DNA from 2 places in the Ochrobactrum sp. A-1 genome. Region 2 is predicted to be linked to the other one. Evidence: riboswitches for the same ligand, from Rfam matches in the RefSeq annotation. Region 2 holds a riboswitch; the other holds the start of a gene.
What was found. A riboswitch is a leader RNA that binds a small molecule or an ion and turns the genes downstream of it on or off. The one in region 2 is predicted to bind FMN.
Positions count from the first base shown of each region.

Region 1: another riboswitch for FMN. It lies ahead of MKS82_RS20855 (6,7-dimethyl-8-ribityllumazine synthase); the one in region 2 lies ahead of MKS82_RS14135 (DMT family transporter).

Region 1 covers NZ_JAKVQC010000007.1:624,679-633,248, reverse strand. Annotated here, with positions in the region: gene MKS82_RS20885 (Fe(3+) ABC transporter substrate-binding protein) at 1-569, shown strand, start outside; gene MKS82_RS20880 (ABC transporter permease) at 639-2,318, shown strand; gene MKS82_RS20875 (bifunctional diguanylate cyclase/phosphodiesterase) at 2,508-4,868, shown strand; gene MKS82_RS20870 (hypothetical protein) at 5,231-5,608, shown strand; gene MKS82_RS20865 (TIGR01244 family sulfur transferase) at 5,678-6,022, opposite strand; gene fdhD (formate dehydrogenase accessory sulfurtransferase FdhD) at 6,143-6,952, shown strand; gene MKS82_RS20855 (6,7-dimethyl-8-ribityllumazine synthase) at 6,986-7,462, opposite strand; FMN riboswitch at 7,539-7,700, opposite strand; gene MKS82_RS20850 (ABC transporter substrate-binding protein) at 8,291-8,570, shown strand, end outside.
Region 2 covers NZ_JAKVQC010000004.1:944,830-953,399, forward strand. Annotated here, with positions in the region: gene MKS82_RS14130 (acyltransferase family protein) at 1-1,010, shown strand, start outside; gene MKS82_RS14135 (DMT family transporter) at 1,033-1,905, opposite strand; FMN riboswitch at 2,040-2,192, opposite strand; gene MKS82_RS14140 (acetoacetate--CoA ligase) at 2,443-4,431, shown strand; gene MKS82_RS14145 (isovaleryl-CoA dehydrogenase) at 4,598-5,761, shown strand; gene MKS82_RS14150 (carboxyl transferase domain-containing protein) at 5,761-7,368, shown strand; gene MKS82_RS14155 (acetyl/propionyl/methylcrotonyl-CoA carboxylase subunit alpha) at 7,381-8,570, shown strand, end outside.

The DNA of each region.
Region 1 (8,570 bases), on a different contig from region 2:
GTAAGGTTTGTATCCGTGCAGGCCAGCATCCTTACAATACCGCGCTCTTCGCAGATTTCATCGCGCATTATGGTCCGGAAAAGACCGAAGAATGGTTGAAGGGGCTGAAAGATAATCTCGCACGCAAGGCTGCGGGCGGGGATCGCGATGGCGCCAAGGATATCGTCGGTGGTATCTGCGATATTGCAGTCGCAAATTCCTATTATGTCGGCCTGATGCGTTCGGGCAAGGGCGGTGATGAACAGAAGGCCTGGGGCGAAGGCATCAAGGTTCTGTTGCCTACCTTCAAGGATGGTGGAACCCAGGTCAACATCAGCGGTGCAGCTATTGCCAAGAATGCGCCGAACAAGGATGCCGCGGTCAAGCTGCTTGAATATCTGGTGTCTGATGAGGCCCAACAGATCTACGCCAAGGCCAATTTTGAATATCCGGTCAAGCCGGGTGCGCCCCTTGATCCAATCGTGGAATCGTTCGGGGAGCTGAAAATCGACAGCATTCCGCTGTCCGAAATCGTCAGCCATCGCAAGCAAGCAAGTGAACTGGTCGACAAAGTCGGTTTTGATAACTAAAAGCCGAATGACCTAAGCAGACTAACGCCGGTGCAGTTCATGCGCCGGCGTTGCACTATAGAGAGCCCAATGGAAACTTTTCCAGTTATGCGGAAACGATTTTTGCAGCCCGCAAGGGCAGGGCGCAGTTGGCTGTGGTTCTCCATTGTTGTCGCAGTTCTGGTTTTGCTGCCGATCCTCGCCCTTACGTTGGAAGCTATACAAGGCTCAACCCGACTATGGGCACATCTGTTCGCGACCAATCTGCCATCTGCTTTTCTCGAAACGGTAGTTCTGCTCACCGGGGTCGGCATTATTGCTGCGATTCTTGGTACATCGACGGCGTGGCTGGTTACTGCCTATGACTTTCGCGGGCGGGCTGTGTTGGAATGGGCGCTTTTGCTGCCATTGGCTGTGCCAACCTATATTATTGCTTACGCCTATCTTGATATCCTGCATCCTATTGGTCCGGTCCAAGGCGCGGTTCGTTTCGTGCTGGGATATGATAGCCCGCGCCAGTTGCGGTTACCCGATATCCGTTCGATGGCTGGATGTATTCTTCTTCTGGGTTTCGTTCTCTATCCTTATGTTTATATTCCCACGCGGGCTATGTTTCTCACTCAGTCTGCCAGTCTCATTGAGGCGGCAAGAACACTGGGTGTAAGCCGCAAGGGTATCTTCTGGCGAGTCGCCTTACCGCTAGCCCGGCCCGCTGTGGCGGTCGGAGTTAGCTTGGCCTTGATGGAAACGCTGAATGATGTGGGCGCCGCAGAGTTTTTGGGTGTTCGTACATTGACCGTATCGATTTACACGACCTGGATAACGCGTTCTGATTTGCCAGGCGCGGCCCAATTAGCGCTCGCTCTCTTGCTTCTGGTTGTTGCTCTGGTTTCGATTGAGCGTTGGGCCCGGCGCAAACAGCGCTTTGCTTCCAATATTCGTCACTCACGCGGCTTTGAGCCGTTGAAAGTTAAGCGAGGGCAGGCTGCCTGGTTGTTCTGTCTCTGCTCACTGCCCATCGTCATAGGATTCGTCATGCCTGCGATCTATCTGGTCGTGGAGGCCATAAAGCGCGTTCGCTTTGCCGGTGTATCCCCCCGATTGGTCGGCGAAGCTTTCAACACAGTCACTCTGGCTTCAATCGCAACAGTTCTGGTACTGATCTGCGGAATGCTTGTTGCATATGCGGTTCGGCTTTTCCCCAGTGCGATTTCACGCTGGTCTTATCGCTTTTCGACGATGGGTTATGCTGCGCCTGGAACCGTAATCGCTATCGGCATTCTTGTCGTTGCGAGTGGCTTCGATAGCCTCATCAATCAGTTTACATCACATATATTCGGGTTCTCGGCAGGACTGGTGCTGATTGGAACAGGCGCAGCGGTGATCTATGCCTACGTCGTCCGATTTCTCGCCATTTCTGCGGGTGGTATCGATTCCGGTCTTGAGCGCATTCCCTTGTCACTGGATCAAGCATCGCGCACCTTGGGACGTGGTGTGACGCAGACATTTTGCGCAGTTCATTTACCGCTTTCCAAAACGGCTATTGTTGCGGCTGGGCTACTCGTATTCGTTGATTGCGTGAAAGAACTGCCAGCTACACTCTTGCTGCGTCCGCTCAACGTTGAAACCTTTGCGACGCATCTTTATGGCGAAGCCGCACGCGGGACTTATGAAGAAGCGGCCATTGCCGCGCTCGCCATTGTGGTAGTTGGAATTTTGCCGGTGATATTGCTTGCCCGTGTCGGGAAACGTTATGGAAAGCGTGCCTGATCATCAATTCGGCGCGATATTCGCACCGTGTCCCTCTTTAATGGGTAGAAAACACAGATTTGTATATTACGGAATTCAGATTTGCTTAAATAGTTATTGGTAGTTTTGTCCAGGGAACAAAGCACAGTCTGAGTGATGCCTCTTGTTGTATTTTCATAAGAAGTGCACTTCGGACTAAAGCGGGGCGGTATGTTTAAAGTCCTGGAATGCGTGGCTGTACAGCACGATCAGCCTTTTGTTGTCTTGGCTGCATCTATTTCATTTGCAAGTATGTTTGCCTTTTTCCTATTGCTAGCACGTGCGCGAGAATGCACAAAAAGCCGCCGTGACAATTGGCTGGCAACGAGTGCGTTTGCGGGTGGGTTGGGTGTGTGGGCGACCCATTTCGTAGCCATGCTCGCTTATCGCGGCACGGTGGCTATCGAGTTTGACTTCACAATCACTGTTCTTTCGGCGGTGATAGCTGTACTTGGCTTTTGGCTAAGTCTGCGATTTCTCAAGGGGCCGACTTTCAGCAATATTCTGATCGCTGCCGTTTCTGCGACGTTATCGATTGCGGCAATGCATTTTACCGGCATGAGTGCGATCAAAGCTGCAGCTAATGTGCGCTATGATCTTCCACCGGTCCTCGTCGGCGGCATTATATCGACTCTATTGCTCATAGCCGCTTTTTGGTTTGTGACAAATGCATCGGGTTGGATGCGTATTGCACTTCCGACTGTTGGAGGGATACTCGCGGTTTGTACGCTTCATTTTACAACGGTTGCGTCAACCGAGTTGGTTCCGAATCCCACTCTTCCAGCGGCTGATCCGCTTGGCATAGGTCGCCTCTGGTTGACTGGTGCCATAGCTGCAGTTGTTTGTGTCGTCGCACTAACGACGATTGTTGCCGTATTCGTAGACCGCTACATGACAGACCTTAAGGGATTTGCGAACGCTACGCTGGATGGTTTGGCGGTGATCCGAGAAGGTGGAATCGTTGAAATGAACGCTCGGTTTTCTGAACTTATGCGACGTAGTGAAAAGGCGCTCGCTGGCGTTGCGCCGGATACCCTGTTATTGGCGGCTGATGGACTTCCCGTCTGTGCCCCCCGTTCGGAAGCAATTGAGGCCGCGCCGCGATTCCCAAATGACGAGCGCATTTTTGAACTTGCAGTTCACACGATCGAGTATCAGGGGCGTCCTTGTGAGGTTCTGGCGGTTCGCGACCTCACCGAAAAACGCGCGGCCCAGCGCCAAATCGAACATATGGCGCGGCATGACGCACTCACCGATTTACCTAACCGCATGTTTTTTGAGGAGCGTCTTTCGAATGCTGTAGCGCGCCGTAACCGTGAACCTTTCGCTGTACTGGCGCTCGATCTGGACCGCTTCAAGGCCGTGAACGATATTTTCGGTCATGCGGAAGGCGACCGCGTATTGAAAACGGTCTCCAACATTCTGAAGCGATCCATCAACGGCATAGATACAGCTGCGCGTATCGGTGGTGACGAGTTTATCATTCTACAGGTGGGGGTGCCACAACCCAAAGGTGCGCGAAAACTATCTGAGAAGATTCTGGAGACCTTCCGATCAGAACTGAATACCGTGCTCGATCCGACTGCTGTCGGTGTCAGCATTGGTGTCTCTGTATATCCGAATGACGGCAAGGACGTTGAAGCAATTCGGCATGCGGCAGATATTGCCCTTTATCGGGCTAAGACGGAAGGGCGGGGTACGGTTGCATTCTACTCACCGGAAATGGACCGTGAGATAAGCGAACGTCGCCAGATGGAGGCCGATTTGCGCCACGCGATGGTTCGCGGGCAGATCAGTATTGCCTATCAGCCATTGTTCGCGACGGTTGACGGAAGCTGCACAGGTTATGAAGCTTTGGTTCGCTGGAACCATCCAGAGCGTGGCCAGATACCGCCGGAAGTTTTTATCCCAATCGCTGAGGAAACGGGAACAATAATAGCTTTGGGCGAGTGGGTTCTGCGTGAGGCTTGTCGCACGGCTGCCGGATGGGACAAGCACCTGAACATAGCGGTAAATCTTTCGCCGGTGCAGTTTCGACTGGTTAATCTACCCGATACGGTCGGTTCGGCCCTCAAAGAAACTGGTCTGAATCCAGAAAGATTGGAACTGGAGGTCACGGAATCTGCGCTGATGAAGGATCGGTTGACGACACTTGAGCTGTTGCGTCGCATGAAAAAGCTGGGTGTTCGTATCGTTATGGACGATTTCGGCACCGGTTATTCCTCGCTCAGCAATCTTCAAAGTTTCCCGTTCGATAAGATTAAAATAGACCGTAGCTTTATCACCAGTATGGAAACTGATGTTAGCGCGCGGGCCATCGTACGAGCCATCGTCGGATTGGGGCGTAGTCTGGATTTGCCTGTGGTAGCCGAAGGTATAGAAACCTTCGATCAGCATCGCATGGTGACCGAAGAGGGCTGTGAACAGGTTCAGGGTTTTCTTTTCGGGCGTCCCGCCAACGCGCCAGCTGCCGTGGACCCATCATTGATGCTTCCCAGCAAGAAGGGCGGGGGGCAAGTAAAAGCCAGCTGATAAACTGCAGACATGTGAATAACTGTACCGCCTCGGTGTTGCTGAGGCCATTTTGTTGTGCCGAATTGTTACACCGCTGTCATATGATGCGATTGTGAATGAAATAGTCCAGTGGAACCTTTTGAGCAGGAAATGCAAATTTCTTTGTTCCTGGAATGGGTTACATGGGGTGAACCCGATCCTGCTCCGCGAATAGATTAATGTTTTCAACACGATATTTCGCGTTATCGCAATAATAAGTGAATTTATCCGAAGGAGCTTTCCGTGCTTCTAACACGTTGCGGCCACAAAGCGAAAGCTGAATAGGACGAACAGTAACAGTACTTTGGATCGTAGCGAAAATCTCGTAACAGAATTTCTCGATGCGCATCTTGGTGAAGTGGATGATGGAAACTATGCTTACTTCGCAACAATGGCTGCCAGTCGAGTTGCTCAATATCGGGTTGGCCGCTGCCCTTTTCTTCGCCTGCCTTGTACACTCACTGTGGAAGGCTGTCTTTGATGAGCTCAACCCGGTATTCTGGCGGCGCACGGCGTCGTTGCTCTGGGCGGGTATCTTCATTGTTGCACTGAGCGGCGGGATTGAAAGCTTCAACTGGCCACAGGCTATTGGCTGGCTTCTCGTTCTGGGCGGTGTGGTTGCGACCGTCACGCGTACTGGGATGAGCTATTATCGTCAGTATTCCGCTCATACATCGCGCGTTGTCCATTCGGGTCGCACCCGGCTCTCGGGACGATGATCGCCATGTTTGCAAAGACCGTAGAAATGCCTTTGCGGCTTCACCGCCCTCATAGTTTGCGCTCGTTTTTTATCCGCGCTTTTGCTGCTGCACGATCCCGTAAATATTCGTAGAGCGTGCACCTGATCGGCAGTAGCCAAGAATGGGTCCTTCGGCTTCATCCAACGCTGCTGCCATCGCATCCACATCTTCCTGCGTCAACTGCCCGCCAATGACCGGAATGTAATAGGTTGCAAGTCCAGCCTTCTCTGCCACACGTGCAATTTCGCTGAATTGAGGTTGCTCGGGGCCACCTTCGCCATCAGGCCGGTTGCAGATGATCGTGCGAAATCCCTCCGCAGCAATATCGCGCACATCGTCGGGTTCGATCTGGCCCGAAACCGAGTAATTGTCGTCTACTTGGCGAATATCCATCTTTTCCTCACTTGCCATCCAAATTGCGACGGCTTGTCCGGTGGCACCTTACATAAAAGTTGTTTTCATGCCACATGAAACTGTTGGGAGGATTGATGCGATGGCAGGTAAGCAAGTAAGATGACGATCCACAAGATAAGTCAGAGTGCTGCGCGCCTCGCGCATCGTGCGTCCAGCTTCCATGAGGGTATACGCATTGTACCGGAAGAAGTACCGGTGGCAGTAAGCTATAACGGCTCAACGCAAGCCGTGATGATGGCTACTCCTGACAATCTTGAGGACTTCGCGATCGGTTTCACTCTTACCGAGAATATCGTCGATCATGTTTCGGAGATAGAAGCGGTTGAGGTGGTAGCCTTTGAGAAAGGCATTGACGTTCAGATCAGACTGTCCGAACGCCCTGAGCAGAGACTTGCAGCGCGACGCAGATTTATGGCCGGTCCAGTCGGATGTGGTCTCTGCGGGATAGATTCCATCGAACACGCTCTGCGGCCGCTTGGGGCGCTCAGCGAGAATAGCCGAAAATTTGCCCCGCGCGATATCTCAATGGCTATCTCGTCGCTTGCGGAAGGACAACTGCTGAATGCGCAAACCCATGCGGTTCATGCTGCGGGTTTCTATGTTCCACGTGGGGGCCTCATAGCTGTGCGTGAGGACGTTGGGCGTCACAATGCTTTGGATAAACTCGTCGGTGCCGTCTCGCGTATCGGTTCCTCGCCGGAAAGCGGGATCGTTGCAATCACCAGCCGTGTATCGGTCGAAATGGTGCAGAAGGCAGTCATGTTTGGAGCGCCGGTTCTGGCGGCGATCTCTGCTCCGACGGCACTTGCCATTCGGACAGCTCTGGAATCGAATCTGACACTTGTTGCGTTGGTGCGAGGCGGTGAGTTCGACGTTTATGCTCACGGAGAACGCATCGTCGGAGAATGACCGGCCTCTACAATAAGGCCGGTCTGAACATCTTTATGCGAGGGCCGCTATACGGCTGCGTTCGCTAATGAGTTGTAACGCCGCATTGGCTGCTTCCACGCCTTTCACCTTGAAGTGGGCATGGAAGAAGTCATGGTGCTCCTTGCTTTCATGGAAATGATGCGGCGTCAGGACGACGCTGAGAACCGGAACTTCAGTCTCAAGGCCGACTTGCATCATGCCGTCGATAACGGCAGTTGCCACGAAATCATGCCGATAAATGCCACCGTCTACGACCAACGCCGCGCCGATGATGGCCGCATACTGGCCGGTCTTGGCGAGGGTTTTGGCATGGAGAGGGATTTCATAGGCACCAGGAACGTCGAAGATTTCCACTTCCACGCTAGTGCCAGCTTTCGCTGATAGTTCCGCGACAAAGCTCTTGCGGGCTTCGTCGACAATATCAGCATGCCAGCGGGCTTGAATGAATGCAATCTTGAATGAAGTTTTGTTCGGATAGCTCTGGTTCATAGGTTCCTCGCGAAACTAGAATCAGGGCGCACAAAAGAACGCATAGATAATGCCCAAGGGCATGATCCTGACGCTCAATCGCTCTCTTCCATCCGGACTTTAACCGTCGGCCCCGGCATCTCACCGGATCTGCTGACCCTGAACTGAAGCCGAATCGGCCTCTGTACAGGCGCTCGCGGGCTCGAAACGTTCGTTTCATACCGCCGGTGGGGAGTTTCACCCCGCCCCGAGAACAAGCCCGCACACCATTGTGCAAGCGCCGCGAAACTATGCTCTCGTAACACGCTTGTCCAGTGAATTGAGGAGGATTTCTGTCTCCGATTTTTCAGGTTGAAGAGGGCATATTGAGGGTGCAATGCAACAGGAAGTGCGATGCAGAGCACTTCGTTGAGGCTAAGTGGTTAATTTATAAGATCTTTTCCGATGGAAATTCGTTTTTTGATTCTAATCGATTAAATTTCACCGATTTTATCAATCAAGGGATATTGACACCCTGGCGGGTTATGAGCCTATCCTATGGTCACATCTTGTCTTGCGGATATTTCGCATCCATGAAAGACAACGTTGTCAATTGTGCTGAAGCGGCGTATGAGTGGGATGGAGGATTTCAGGAAAACGTCGTGAAGGATGGCCGAGCACAGGTGAAAGCAGATGCTTTCGCATCGTATTGCGGCATTAAATAGCGGGGTCAGCTGTTTGGAGCAGCCGGTTCTGGGTCCGTGCCGAGGAGGTGCGGATGGGAATGACGAGACGGATTACCATGGAGAAGCAATGGCTTGTCCGGATATCCGATAGTTATGGTTTCGTTTGTTTCTACGGGAGGTAGACATGCATAAACTTTTGAAGCTCGCTGCGATGGGTACGGCCGCCTGTGCTTTGCTCGCCGGAATGGCCCCTGTTGCCAACGCGCAGGACAAGCAGAATGTTGAAGTTCTGCACTGGTGGACCGCTGGCGGTGAAGCTGCGGCTCTCGAGGTTCTCAAGAAAGATCTTGAAAAGAAGGGTATCAGTTGGACCGATATGCCGGTTGCCGGTGGTGGCGGTACGGAAGCTATGACAGTGCTGCGTGCGCGCGTCACAGCGGGCAATGCGCCGACGGCGGTGCAGA
Region 2 (8,570 bases):
ATTTTACCGATGTCTTTTTTATTGTCTCAGGATTGTTTCTGGCACGACGACGAAATTATCTCTGGAATTGGCCCCGTTACGCGGCTTTCGTCGGAAAGCGGTTGGCACGGATTTACCCGCTGCACCTGGTGGCGTTCTCTTGTTTTGCGCTCCTGTCGGCCCTGACGGTAGCTGGAGTCCTGCATCCTCTGGTCCCTCCCAGCACAAGTTGGCGCGATGGGCTGACACAATTGCTGCTGGTCCATAACTGGGGGTTGGGCAGCACGGCCTCCTACAATTATGTCAGTTGGTCTCTGAGTGCCCTTTTCGCCATGTATCTGGCTTTTCCGCTGTTCGACATCCTGTGCCGTCGTTTCGGGAGTTGGGTTCTTGTCGGCGTAATCGTCGCTACCATCGGCGGCGAATATTTGGCACATAAGCTTGGTGTATTGTCGCTTACCCGCATTCAAATATCCAATGTCGGTGTTTTCAGGGTGCTGCCATCCTTTCTCTTCGGCATGTGGCTTGCAAGGCGAACACACCCTGCGATGCCGGCCGCTGCAATCAGGATATTGCTTGCCGTCTGCCTGATCGTCTTTGTGTCCTATCATCCGGGAAACGGGCCGGATGAACCCAATACGCTCGAGGGTCCCTGGCGGCTGGCATTCGTTTATGCTGGCATCTATGTGTTCTATCTCGCGTCCAGCCAGGGCATCTATACGCCGCTGCAGTGGCGCGCGCTGGCAAAACTTTCCCGTTACAGCTTCGGTATCTTCATTCTTCATCCGCTGGTCGGGATGATGTTTTTCAGAATTGTCCCGGAGCGATGGGGCGAGACGACGACGGGCGCGGTCCTGATCATAGGCGGAGCTGCCCTTGCCAGCGTGGTGACGGCGGTTGCCGCCTATCACCTGTTCGAGAATCCCGTGCACCGCTGGCTGGTGTTGCGGATCGATCTCTGGGCCGGCAGGTTCGAAAGCCCAGGTGAATTTTCTGAGGCTGCGAGAGACAGCCTGCACGTCTCCCGATAGGCAGGTATCTTCACCGGCTTGATCAGGCGGTGCGCGTCGTGCCGCTATCCTGACGCATCAGATAGAGCGATGCACCAACGATCAGGACAACTCCCGGCCAGAAATTGATGCTTGGCGTGGCAGCAAACACGATCCAGCCGAAAATCACGTTGATCGGCAGCCTCAGATCGTCGAACGGCTGCAGGTAGACAGCGTCCGCCACCGCATAGGCTGCCGTCTGGAAATATTGTGCCAGAGCCGTGAAAGCGCCGATGATGACCAATATGGACCAGATTTCGATGGTCGGTGCGGTGATTGCGGACATGCCCAAGCCGGACGCCAGCCAAAGGGCAGCGTTGATGGGCGTGAGAAGCACCAGCATATAGGCCGAAATGCTGGCAGGCTTTTCGAAACGGGTCAGATATTTGGTCATCACCGAATATCCCGCCCAAAGTGCCGCGGCGAGGACGGGCAGCAGTGAATAGACCGTATAGGAATCCGACCAGGGTGCGATGATGATCAAGGCTCCGACAAATCCGGTGAATGTGGTCATCAGGCGTGTTGGCGTGACCTTTTCCCGCAGAAACAGTCGTGCACACAGGATGACGAAGAAGGGTGAGGTCATGGACAGGGCGACCACCTGCCAGATCGGCACATGGGTCAGAGCGTAAATCCAGACCTGTACGCCAGCGGCAGCCAGCGCGACGCGAATGACGTGAAGACCGAAATGGCTGGTGCGTAAGGTTCTCGCGCCATCGCGAACGAGCAGGGGCAAGGTCAGCACCAGCGCGATCACATATTGCCAGAAGGCGATGATGACGGATGGAATGCCGGTGCGTGTTCCGGCCCATTGGGTGGCGACATTGACGGCGGCATAGGCCGAACAGGCCGCAACCATCAGTGCTGCTCCGCGCACGGTGGGTTTCAAAGTTGGGGTAGAGGCAAGTTGGCTCAACGGTTTCGTCCCTTTTTTAAGCCTGTTACCTCAGGGTACGGGAAGAAAAACTGCAAGACGAAGACGGCAAGCCGCTCAGCCGAGCATGATTCCAACCTCGTTCTCTCTCATCCGGACTATGACCGTCGGCTTCGGATTTGCACCGAATCTGCTGACCCTGTCACGTTTGCCGTGTCAGGCGCTCGCGGGCTTCGGGTGTTTCACCCGTTACCGCCGGTGGGGAGTTTCGCCCCGCCCTGAGAACTGGATATTTCTTTGCGTCGAAAGGCATCAGGATGCTTCCGGCGCGGGCTGTAGTTAGGTTACGCTTTCCCATAAAGCAAGATGCACAGTAGGTTCAGCCTGTTTGTCCGGCAATCACAATTGGGTGCGGGCAATACGGTTCCTTTGATGGGCCATCCATGGGAAAAGCATGGACGTATCGGAAACTCTCTTTTAGAAACTCGTGACGGAGTTGATCGGGAGAGGGTCTGGCTCCGCATGGTTCTGGGAGGAATGATGAGCACCAACGCAGTCCCCACGCAGTTTTCGCATGACCATCCGCTGTGGCAACCGGATGCGGGACGCATTGCCGCCAGCAATCTGGAACAATTCCGCATTCGTGCAGAACAGCGCACGGGCTTGAGCTCGCCGGATTATGCCGCGCTGCATCGCTGGTCTGTCGAGGATCGCGCCGGGTTCTGGCAGCTGGTATGGGATTTCTGCGAGGTTATCGGTGAGCGTGGCAACGTGGCCCTCATCGATAAAGGCCATATGCGCGAGGCGAAATTCTTCCCCGAGGCGCGGCTCAACTTTGCCGAAAACCTGTTGCGTCATCACGGCGGAGAGGAAGCCATCGTCTTTCGCGGTGAGGACAAGGTCGAGCGCCGCCTGACATGGGACGATCTTCATGCGCTGGTCTCGAAGCTGCAGCAATTCATGCTGGCGGAGGGTGTTCAGCCGGGCGACCGTGTGGCGGGCATGATGCCCAATATGCCCGAGGCGGTGGCCCTGATGCTGGCCGCTTCGTCCATCGGCGCGGTATGGTCTTCCTGTTCGCCGGACTTTGGTGCGCAGGGTGTACTGGATCGTTTCGGCCAGATCGAACCGAAGCTCTTTTTCGCCTGCGATGGCTACTGGTATAATGGCAAGCGCATCGACGTTGCCGACAAGGTTGCTGAAGTGACGGCAAAACTGCCGGGGCTGAAGCGTGCGGTTATCGTTACCTATCTTGGTGAAGCGGAAGCCGTCGCCGACAAGGCGGAAAAGGGCATTGCGCTTTACGCGGCTCTGGAACCGTTCAACGCCAGGGACGTGGAATTCACGCGGCTCCCCTTCGATCATCCGCTTTATATCCTGTTTTCTTCCGGCACGACGGGCATACCGAAATGCATCGTGCACCGGGCTGGCGGCGTGCTGCTGCAGCACCTGAAGGAACACCGTTTGCACGCCGATATTCGCGACGGCGACCGTTTCTTCTATTTCACCACATGCGGCTGGATGATGTGGAACTGGCTTGCGTCGGGCATCGCCTCCGGTGCCACATTGCTGCTTTATGACGGCTCGCCCTTCTATCCTGATGGCAATGTGCTGTTCGATTATGCCGCCGCCGAAGGCATGACCTATTTCGGTACGTCGGCGAAATTCATCGACGCCGTTTTGAAAGCCGGATTGAAACCCGGCGAAACGCATGATCTGTCGGCACTGCGTACCGTCTCCTCGACCGGCTCGCCGCTATCGCCGGAAGGCTTTGCCTTCGTCTATGAGGCGATCAAACCCAATGTGCATCTTGCGTCCATTTCCGGCGGTACGGATATTGTGTCCTGCTTTGTGCTGGGCGTTCCGACCGAACCGGTCTGGCTGGGTGAAATTCAGGGCGCTGGCCTTGGCATGGCCGTCGATGTCTGGAACGACGATGGCAAGCCGGTGCGCGGTGAAAAAGGCGAACTGGTCTGCACCAGGGCATTCCCCTGCATGCCGCTGCAATTCTGGAACGATCCCGAGGGTGCTAAATATCAGGCCGCCTATTTCGAGCGTTTCGACAATATCTGGTGCCACGGCGATTTTGCCGAATGGACCAAGCATGATGGCATCGTCATCCATGGTCGTTCGGATGCGACGCTCAATCCCGGCGGCGTGCGTATCGGTACGGCGGAGATTTATAATCAGGTCGAGCAGATGCCGGAGATCGCCGAGGCGCTCTGCATCGGGCAGGATTGGGACAAGGATGTGCGGGTGGTGCTGTTCGTGCGGCTCGCGGAAGGTGTGGCGCTGGACGACGACCTCAAGGCGCGGATCAAGATCAAAATCCGCACCGGGGCGACACCGCGTCACGTTCCGGCGAAGATCGTTGCGGTTGCGGATATTCCGCGCACCAAATCGGGAAAGATCGTTGAACTTGCTGTGCGCGATATCGTGCACGGGCGCGACGTGAAGAACCGCGAGGCACTGGCCAACCCGGAAGCGCTGGAGCTTTATCGGGATATTGTAGAGCTTCAAGGAGATTGATTTGGTTGCCGGATAACGAGCGCAACAAAATTTCGTTATCCGGTAATAAATAGCCACAGAACGCCACGCAAAGCCATTGCCTATTTGAAATTCACGGGACACTCTGGCCTGAACATAGCCCATCGCGAAAGCGGTGGTTGCCGGGCAGAACTTGTGGAGGACGAGTATGTTTGCATCGGGCATCAATTTCGGTCTTGGCGAGGAGATCGAAGCCCTTCGCGATACGGTGCGCCGTTTTGCGGAAAGCCGCATTGCGCCGCTGGCCGCTGAAACCGATCGCAACAATGCATTTCCCATGCATCTTTGGCGTGAACTGGGTGAGCTTGGCGTACTCGGCATTACGGCGCCCGAAGACTATGGCGGCGCCGGCATGGGTTATCTCGCCCATTGCGTGGCGATGGAAGAAATCAGCCGCGCTTCCGCTTCCATCGGCCTCAGCTATGGCGCCCATTCCAATCTCTGCGTCAATCAGATCAAGCGAAACGGTTCTCCCGAGCAGCGCGCGAAATATCTGCCCAAGCTCATTTCCGGCGAGCATGTCGGCGCGCTCGCCATGTCCGAGCCGGGCGCTGGTTCCGACGTTGTTTCGATGAAGCTTACCGCCGAAAAGCGCGGTGATCGCTATATTCTCAACGGCAACAAGATGTGGATCACCAACGGCCCGGATGCCGATGTGCTGGTGGTCTATGCCAAGACTGATCCGGCTGCGGGTCCGCGTGGCATCAGCGCCTTCATCATTGAAAAAGGTTTCAAGGGATTTTCGACGGCGCAGAAACTCGACAAGCTCGGCATGCGCGGCTCCAACACCTGCGAACTGGTGTTCGAGGATTGTGAAGTGCCTGCCGAAAACCTGCTCGGGACAGAAGGCAAGGGCGTCAATGTGCTGATGTCCGGTCTCGACTATGAACGCGTGGTGCTGGCGGGTGGTCCGCTCGGCATCATGGCGGCCTGTCTCGATGTCGTCGTGCCCTATGTGCATGAGCGCAAGCAGTTCGACCAGCCGATTGGCGAGTTCCAGTTGATGCAGGGCAAGCTTGCCGACATGTATGTAATCTTCAACGCCTCGCGCGCTTATGTCTATGCCGTAGCCGCAGCCTGCGATCGGGGCGAGACGTCGCGCAAGGATGCGGCGGGCTGCATTCTCTATACGGCTGAAAATGCCACGCAGATGGCCTTGCAGGCGATACAGGCGCTGGGCGGCAACGGCTATATCAACGATTATCCGACAGGACGTCTTTTGCGTGATGCCAAGCTTTATGAGATCGGTGCGGGGACGTCGGAAATCCGGCGCATGCTGATCGGACGGGAACTCTTTCAGGAGACCCGTTGATGCCGGTCCTGAAATCGGAAATCTCGACGCGCAGCGCCAGCTTCGAGGCCAACCGCAAGGCGATGCTGGCGGCAATCGATACCGTGGCCGAGGCATCTCGCCTTGCCATTGACGGCGGCGGGGAAAAGGCGCGCGAGCGCCATGTTGCACGCGGAAAACTGCTCCCGCGTGAGCGTGTCGCGCAATTGCTCGATCCGGGTTCCCCTTTTCTCGAAGTGGGGCTGACGGCAGCGCATGGCATGTATGGCGGCGCGGCCCCTTCCGGCGGGATCATCACCGGCATCGGGCGCGTATCGGGCCGCGAATGCATGATCGTGTGTAACGATGCGACAGTGAAGGGCGGCACCTATTACCCGGTAACGGTAAAGAAGCATCTGCGCGCACAGGATATTGCGGGCGAAAACCGTCTGCCCTGCATTTATCTGGTCGATTCCGGCGGCGCGAACCTGCCCAATCAGGACGAGGTTTTCCCGGATCGCGACCATTTCGGACGCATCTTCTATAATCAGGCGCAGATGTCGGCAGCGGGCATTCCGCAGGTGGCGGTCGTCATGGGTTCGTGTACGGCAGGCGGTGCTTACGTGCCTGCCATGAGCGACGAAACGGTGATCGTGCGGGGCCAGGGCACGATCTTTCTGGCTGGCCCGCCGCTGGTGAAGGCCGCGACCGGCGAAGTGGTGACGGCGGAAGATCTCGGCGGCGGCGATGTGCATACAAGGCTGTCCGGCGTGGTCGATCATCTGGCCAATGACGATGCCCATGCCTTGCAGATCGCCCGCGCCATTGCCGCTAATCTCAACAGCGAAAAGCGCAGTTTCATCCCGCGCGGCTATGGCGCTGCCCCGCTTTACGATCCGGAGGAAATTTTGGGGCTAGTTTCCGCCGATACGCGCATTCCTTATGACGTGCGCGAAGTGATCGCACGGCTGGTCGACGGTTCGGATTTCGATGAGTTCAAGGCGCGCTACGGCACCACGCTTGTCTGCGGTTTTGCCAGCGTCTACGGGATGCCGGTTGGCGTCATCGCCAATAATGGCGTGCTGTTCTCCGAAGCGGCTCTGAAGGGCGCACATTTCATCGAGCTTTGCTGCCAGCGCAATGTTCCGCTGGTATTTTTGCAAAATATCACCGGTTTCATGGTCGGGCGCAAATATGAGGCCGAAGGCATCGCCAAGCACGGCGCCAAGCTGGTGACGGCGGTGGCGACGGCCAATGTGCCGAAGATCACCATGCTGATCGGCGCATCCTATGGCGCGGGCAATTACGGCATGGCGGGGCGGGCCTATTCGCCGCGCTTCCTGTGGACCTGGCCGAACAGCCGCATTGCGGTGATGGGCGGCGAACAGGCGGCTGGCGTGCTGGCAACCGTCAAGCGCGACGGGATCGAGCGCACCGGCGGCACATGGTCGGCGGAAGAGGAAGCGGAGTTCAAGCGCCCGACGCTGGAGATGTTCGAGCGCCAGAGCCACCCGCTCTATGCCTCGGCGCGGCTTTGGGATGACGGCATCGTCGATCCGCGCAAGAGCCGCGAAGTGCTGGGACTATCGCTTTCCGCCACGCTGAATGCGCCGGTCGAGCCGACGCGTTTTGGCATCTTCAGAATGTAGGAAGACAATCAGATGTTCAAAAAGATACTGATTGCCAATCGCGGAGAAATTGCCTGCCGGGTCATTCGCACGGCGCGCAAGCTTGGCATTGCCACCGTCGCGATCTATTCCGATGCCGACGCCCAAGCGCTGCATGTGGAGATGGCCGACGAGGCGGTGCGTGTCGGCCCTGCCATTTCTGCGCAAAGCTATCTGAACGTCGAGGCTATCATCAAGGCTGCGAAGGAAACCGGCGCGGAGGCAATCCATCCGGGCTATGGGTTTCTCTCCGAAAATGCCGGTTTCGTGGATGCGGTCGTAGCCGCAGGGCTTGTCTTCATAGGCCCATCGGCCAAGGCCATTCGCGCCATGGGGCTGAAGGATGCCGCCAAGGCGCTGATGGAAAAGGCGAGCGTGCCTGTCGTTCCGGGCTATCACGGCGATAATCAGGATGGAGCATTCCTTAAAAGCGAGGCCGACCGAATCACCTATCCCGTGCTCATCAAGGCGCGGGCGGGTGGCGGCGGCAAGGGCATGCGCCGCGTCGATCAGGCAGCGGATTTCTCAGCGGCACTGGACAGCGCGCGCCGCGAGGCGGAAGCCTCTTTCGGCGATAGCGCCGTGCTGGTGGAAAAATACATGGCGAAACCGCGCCATATCGAGGTGCAGGTCTTTGGCGACAGTCACGGCAATGCGGTGCATCTTTTCGAGCGTGATTGCTCGCTGCAGCGCCGCCACCAGAAGGTCATCGAGGAAGCGCCTGCGCCCGGCATGACCCCGGATATGCGTGCGGCCATGGGCGAAGCGGCGGTGAAGGCGGCATTGGCGATTGGCTATTCCGGAGCTGGCACGGTGGAGTTCATCGCCGATGTTTCGGAAGGGCTGCGGCCTGACCGCTTCTTCTTCATGGAAATGAATACGCGGCTACAGGTCGAACATCCGGTGACGGAAGCGATCACCGGGCTTGATCTGGTCGAATGGCAATTGCGCGTGGCTGCCGGCCAGACGCTGCCGAAGCGTCAGGACGAGCTTTCCATCAACGGCTGGGCTTTCGAGGCTCGGCTTTATGCGGAAGACCCCGCGCGGGATTTCCTGCCTGCAACCGGCAAGCTTGCCCTGTTCGCGCCGCCTGAAAATGCGCGTGTCGATTCCGGTGTTCGAACCGGCGACACGATCGTGCCGTTCTACGATCCGATGATCGCCAAGATCATCGCCCATGGCGC